3 regions of the Pueribacillus theae genome follow, and region 3 is predicted to be linked to each of the others. Evidence: riboswitches for the same ligand, from Rfam matches in the RefSeq annotation. Region 3 holds a riboswitch; each other region holds the start of a gene.
What was found. A riboswitch is a leader RNA that binds a small molecule or an ion and turns the genes downstream of it on or off. The one in region 3 is predicted to bind S-adenosylmethionine.
Positions count from the first base shown of each region.

Region 1: linked by a shared signal. The riboswitch ahead of DCC39_RS06240 (methionine biosynthesis PLP-dependent protein) and the one ahead of metK (methionine adenosyltransferase) in region 3 are both predicted to bind S-adenosylmethionine.
Region 2: linked by a shared signal. The riboswitch ahead of DCC39_RS11745 (methionine ABC transporter ATP-binding protein) and the one ahead of metK (methionine adenosyltransferase) in region 3 are both predicted to bind S-adenosylmethionine.

Region 1 covers NZ_QCZG01000009.1:60,541-62,745, forward strand. Annotated here, with positions in the region: gene DCC39_RS06240 (methionine biosynthesis PLP-dependent protein) at 1-1,089, opposite strand, end outside; SAM riboswitch class I at 1,165-1,269, opposite strand; gene DCC39_RS06245 (asparaginase) at 1,379-2,205, shown strand, end outside.
Region 2 covers NZ_QCZG01000024.1:15,416-17,620, forward strand. Annotated here, with positions in the region: gene DCC39_RS11745 (methionine ABC transporter ATP-binding protein) at 1-889, opposite strand, end outside; SAM riboswitch class I at 974-1,078, opposite strand; gene DCC39_RS11750 (KGG domain-containing protein) at 1,236-1,574, opposite strand; gene mgtE (magnesium transporter) at 1,706-2,205, opposite strand, start outside.
Region 3 covers NZ_QCZG01000039.1:16,109-18,313, forward strand. Annotated here, with positions in the region: gene metK (methionine adenosyltransferase) at 73-1,269, opposite strand; SAM riboswitch class I at 1,433-1,523, opposite strand; gene pckA (phosphoenolpyruvate carboxykinase (ATP)) at 1,829-2,205, shown strand, end outside.

The DNA of each region.
Region 1 (2,205 bases), on a different contig from region 3:
AAAATCCAACGCTTGATTCAAATCTCTTATTAAATCTTCCACATCTTCAATCCCGACTGAAAATCTTAAAAGACGGTTACAGACTCCAATTTCATTGCGTATTTCTGCCGGTACTTCACTATGTGTTTGGGTTGTTGGATACGTAATAAAGCTTTCTACACCGCCTAGGCTTTCCGCAAAGGTAATGATTTCAAGCTTTCTTAAAAACGGATCCACCCAACTTGCATCTTTTACGCGAAATGATAACATGCCGCCTTTTCCCGGATAAAAAACATCTGTTATGCCTTCTCTGTTTTGCAAAAACTCTGCAATTGCTTTAGCATTTTGTTCATGTTTCTGCATTCTGAGTGCCAACGTTTTCATTCCCCGGAGTAGTAGCCATGAATCAAAGGCTCCTAAAGTAGCTCCAATCGCATTGTGATACTTTGCGATGTCATCAGACAGGCTTTTACCCTTTGTCACAATTAACCCCGCCAAGACATCATTATGCCCTCCTAAATATTTAGTGGCGCTGTGTACAACAATATCTGCCCCTTCTCGAATTGGTTGCTGAATAACGGGTGTGTAAAATGTATTATCAACGATCAAAAGTAAACCTTTCTCTTTTGCAAGCTTTGCGATTTCAGAAATATTGCATTCAAACATAAGGGGGTTTGTAGGGGTTTCTATAAAAATTGCCACTGTGTTTGATTGTATTTTTTTGGCAAACTGTTCATCACCGCCATGCACGTAATCAAAATCAAGTCCCCATTTTTTCCATCCTTGTTCAAATAATCGGAAGGTTCCCCCATATAAATCTCTCGAAACAAGGATGTGGTCTCCTTTTTTAAACAACGAAAAAACAGTTTGTATAGCGGCCATCCCAGAGCTGCACGCAAACCCTTGATCCCCATCTTCAAGTTGGGCAATTCCATCTTCAAGAATTTGCCGCGTCGGATTTGAAGTACGTGTGTAATCAAACCCAGTCGATTTTCCAAGCCCTTCATGACGAAAAGCTGTTGATAAGTAAATGGGCGCGCTTACTGCACCAGTGCGCTCTTCACTTCGATTCCCCAGTTGCGCCAAAATGGTTTCAATCTTTTTTGACATTGGCAATCCCCCCAAAAAAATATTAAAAAAGCCTTCTTCAAATAAGAAGAAGGCTGTTATAGACTCGTTCGCTCCTTCTTATCTTCCAAGTCACTAAAAGCTTGCTGGAATTAGCACCTTGCCTGCATGGCGGTTGCTGAGGTTTCTTCGGGCCAGTCCCTCCACCTCTCTTGATAAGAAAATGATGATATTTTATTGAATTGAATATACAACAAAATAGATTGTAATTCAAGGATTTTGTATAATTAACTAAAATTACCTTATTCAACTGTGTCAAAGGAGTTCAAAAATGAAAAAAATTTTAATTGTACATACTGGTGGAACAATCGCCATGAAAGAAAATCAGGCCGGAGGTGTTTCGATTGAAGGAAAGCATCCTTTATCATCTTTTCAAGAAAGGCTAGCATCGATTGCTTCCATCACAACGGAACACTTTTCCCAACTTCCTTCTGCTCATATTTCTCCGCAAATCGTATTAGAAGTAGCTAAAAAAATTAAGGACTTGAAAAAAAAAGAACAATTTGATGGTGTGGTCATTACACATGGAACAGACACACTTGAAGAGACGGCTTATATGCTGGATTTGCTTTTTTCACAAGACTGCCCAATTGTGCTTACGGGTGCGATGAAATCAAGTAATGAGCTTGGTTCAGATGGCCCCAGCAATTTAATGGCAGCCGTCCGTGTCGCGGGCAGCAACGAAGCAAGCGGGATGGGTGTGCTCGTTGTCATGAATGATGAAGTCCATTCAGCTAAATATGTAACGAAAACCCATACAAGCAGCATCGCTGCTTTTGAAAGCCCGCAGAACGGCCCTGTTGGAATCGTAACAAAAAAAGATGTTGTCTTTTTTTACAAACCGCTCAGTGAAGAAAATTATTCCATTGAAACAATCGAAAAGAATGTGCTTTTGTTAAAGGCATATTCTGGGATGGGATCTGAATTATTTGAGGCAATCGAACAAATTAAAATTGATGGCATTGTGATTGAAGCCATGGGACAAGGAAATCTTCCTCCCCATATCGTTCCGAGTTTGGAGAAGATGATCGCCAACGATATCCCCATTGTTCTCGTGTCAAGGAGCCAAAAAGGATTCGTACAGCCGGTCTATGACTA
Region 2 (2,205 bases), on a different contig from region 3:
TGTATTCAATTTTCCCGTGAAGAATATTCCCCTTCACGTTAAACTTTTTAAACACATCTGAGATTAACGCTTCTTCGGCTGAGACACCTTTAAATTGAATTTTGATTAATGTTCCTTTTCGATTTTGGCTTAGTCGCTCAGGCAACTGTAATTGCAAAACAGTTTCGATAAAATCTTTCGTGAGCGGCTGCTTAGGATTGGAAAAAAGATCATATACCAGCCCTTCTTCAATCACCCGGCCGTCTTGCATCACCGCCATCCGGTCACAAATCTCCTTCACAACCTCCATTTCGTGCGTAATGACAACGATCGTAATCCCAAGTTTTTTATTAATCGATTTAAGCAAACATAAAATCGATTTTGTCGTGCTAGGATCTAAAGCAGATGTCGCTTCATCACAAAGAAGGACTTTTGGATTGTTTGCAAGCGCTCTTGCAATGCCGACACGCTGCTTTTGTCCTCCGCTTAATTGTGCTGGGTAGTGCGAGGCCCGATCCCCTAAGCCAACAAGTTCAAGCAATTCAGTGACACGCTCGTTAAACTTTTTTTTTGGAACGCCGGCAGCCTTAAGTGCAAATGCTACGTTTTCATAGACAGTTTTTGAACTAATTAAATAGAAGTGCTGGAAAATCATTCCGATTTTCAAACGGGCTTTACGAAGTTCGCTACTGTTTAGGGTCGTCAAATTCACACCATCAACGAGAACTTCCCCACTTGTCGGCTTTTCAAGTAAATTTAAGCACCGTAAAAGAGAGCTTTTTCCCGCACCGCTGTATCCCACAATTCCGAATATCTCACCTTCCTTTACTTTCAAGGAAACATTGTTGACACCTATTGTTTTTCCTTTTTTTGTTTTGTATTCTTTAACAAGATTTCGAACTTCTATCAAAGATAACCCCCCTAAACTCTATGAAAAATAAAAAAATCCCTTCCATTTCTGAAAGAGACTCGCGTAACTAAAACAGTACGATATGTCTTATCTTTCAGAATGGAACCATTCTGCAGGAAGTAGCACCTTTCCATTTCTGGAGGTTGCCGGACGTCATTGGGCCTGTCCCTCAGTCACTCTTGATAAGTTTTTTGATAAGTGATTAACACCTATCTTAATTCCTAGTATTCTTATTGTCAATATATATTTTATAGATTTTAAATTTTTTATTTAGCAACAAAAATAATTTAGACACAGAAAAAGGATACGGAACGAACCGTATCCTCACGTTGCATCGATTACTTTACTAGTCGTCGTCGCGTTGTTTCGCGCGGGCGTTTCCGCCTTTTTCTCCTATTTCTTCATAGAAATCTCTGTCATGGTTTTCAGAGGTGGCTTCGCCGCCTTTGCGACCGATTTTTTCATAGAAATCTCTGTCATGATTTTCAGCGGTCGCTTCGCCGCCTTTGTGGCCAATTTTCTCATAAAATTCTCTATCGTGGCTTTCTGCTGTGGCTTCGCCGCCTTTACGGCCAATTTCCTGATAGAATTCTTTATCATGTGTACGGGCTGTTTCTTCTCCACCCATGCGTCCAGCTTCTTCAACACTCATTTTTCCGTCGTTATTATTCTTATCTTTTGCCATCTTTAATTCCTCCTTTAAATTAGTTTCGTGGCTTACAGTACTTTATTTACCCGGTTAATCTTAACCAAAAACATACTAGGAAGATTTGTAAACTTTGAAATGGATTTGTCATATTTTGTAACTTTTCAAAGTTACATTAATTTTGATAGAAACATGGTAGCAATTGAAAAATAGACGACTAACGAGAAAATATCATTGACTGTCGTAATAAGAGGACCAGAAGCTACCGCCGGATCGAGCTTTATTTTATATAAAATAATCGGAATGATGGTTCCTGCGAGTGTACCTAGAATCAGCGTCATAAGGAGTGATGAGCCAACGACAAAACCTAAATAAAGATTCCCTTGCCAGATGAATGCGATAAGAAAAATGAGAAAGCCGCACGTTAACCCAATAATGAGACTAACCCTAAATTCTCGAAAGATTAATTTAATGATTGTTTTCAAGTTCATCTCATCGCCCTCAGAAAGGCCACGCACGACAATAGCCAATGACTGTGTGCCTGTATTCCCTGTCATTCCGGCGATTAAAGGCATAAAAAAAGCGAGTGCGACAACTTTATCCAATGTTGCTTCAAAATGGGCGATGATGCTTCCGGAGACTAGCCCAATCAATAAAAGAGCGATAAGCC
Region 3 (2,205 bases):
AATCGCGTTCTAAAAATAGGCATTCACCAAAAAAAGCAGCTCGGTCAACATAACCAAGCTGCTTTCAAATATTTACGCTAATCCTTTTTTTAGCGCATCCACTTTATCCGTCTTTTCCCATGGCAAGTCAACATCTGTCCTTCCGAAATGTCCGTATGCTGCCGTTTGCTTGTAGATGGGACGAAGCAGATCAAGCATCTTTATAATCCCGGCAGGCCTTAGATCGAAATTTTCTTTCACAAGCGCAACAAGTGTTTCTTCATCTACTTTTCCCGTTCCGAATGTGTTGATAGATATTGATACAGGGCTTGCGACACCGATTGCATAAGCAAGTTGGACTTCGCATGTTTCTGCCAATCCTGCGGCGACGATGTTTTTTGCGACGTAGCGGGCAGCATACGCTGCAGAGCGATCAACTTTTGTCGCGTCTTTGCCGGAGAATGCCCCCCCACCATGCCGTGCATAGCCTCCATATGTATCAACAATAATTTTTCTTCCTGTCAACCCAGAGTCTCCTTGCGGACCGCCAATAACAAATCGCCCCGTCGGGTTGATGAAATATTTCGTTTCTTCATCAATAAGTTCCGCTGGAACAACCTCTTTAATGACGTGTTCCTTCAAGTCACGGTTAATTTGTTCAAGCGTGATTTCTGGGTGGTGCTGTGTTGAGATGACGATCGTATCCACGCGAATCGGCTTGTCGTTTTCATCGTATTCGATCGTCACTTGCGTTTTACCGTCTGGGCGCAAGTATGGAACAATTTCTTCCTTTCTCACTTCACTAAGCCTTCTTGCAAGCCTATGGGCAAGTGAAATGGGAAGAGGCATTAGTTCAGGTGTTTCATTGCATGCAAATCCGAACATCATTCCTTGGTCTCCGGCACCGATGGCTTCGATCTCTTCTTCGGCCATTTTCCCTTCCCTGGCTTCCAACGCTTTGTTGACACCTTGAGCGATATCTGCAGATTGTTCGTCAATCGATGTGATTACTGCGCACGTCTCCGCATCGAATCCGTACTTCGCTCTTGTGTAGCCAATTCCTTCAATCGTTTCCCGTGCAATTCTTGGAATATCTACATAAGTAGACGTTGTAATTTCGCCAGTAATGAAGACCATGCCTGTGTTCACGATTGCTTCACATGCTACCCTTGCATCTTTGTCGCTTTTAATGATTGCATCAAGGATTGCATCGGAAATTTGGTCGCAAATTTTGTCAGGGTGGCCTTCCGTTACTGATTCTGATGTAAATAGTCGACGCTTTTTAGCCATCATCATACCTCCATATGGTGTTTAAAGCGAAAGCCTTCGTTTTTTCTATAAGAGGTTGTTCAAAAAGCCGTTGTCCTTCTTTTTAAACAAGCACTATAAGAGAAAATAAAAAAACCTTTTCCACAAAACATGAGGAAAAGGTCATCCGTTATTTGCCTTTCGCCTCTTATCTGTCAGGTTAGCACCTTCTCACTCCAAAAGTGTAGGTTGCCGGGTTTCATTGGGCCTGTCCCTCCGCCATCTCGGGATAAGAGTATCCGTTGACATTCATCGTAACCTAGTTTATTTTTAAAGTCAACTGCATACTTTTACATCATTTTTCAAAAAATAGTAAGAACCCATTTGGGCGTTAATGTAGTATACTATTTAAAAACTCACTAAAAATTCTTCCTTTTTTTCGATTTTCGTTCCTATTTTTTATAAATTTAGTTTGATTTAGAATAGACTAATTCAAGATATATGTTATACTAATTCTACATTATTCAATCTTACGAACGGAACGCGCCGTTTTTGAGCTTCCGATTTGATACAACACTAAATTAAAAGGATGGTTATGTAAATGAACACCACTCATGTTACTTCAACGCTTCTCGATGAGATTCTAAAAAAAGAAGTGACTCTTAAAGATTTATCAACTCCTCAACTTGTTGAAAAAGTACTTGAGAGAAAAGAAGGAAAGTTAACATCGACTGGAGCTGTTCAAGTAACGACCGGAAAATATACAGGACGTTCTCCGAAAGATAAATTTATCGTTCAAGATCCGTCTGTTATCGATAAAGTTGACTGGGGAAGCGTGAACCAGCCAATTAGCCCTGAGAACTTCGAAAAGCTATATGGAAAAGTGTTAAACCATTTAAACCAAAAAGAAGAGCTCTTCCTTTTCCGCGGGTTTGCAGGGGCTGATAAAACATACCGCATGCCGATTGCTGTCCTTAA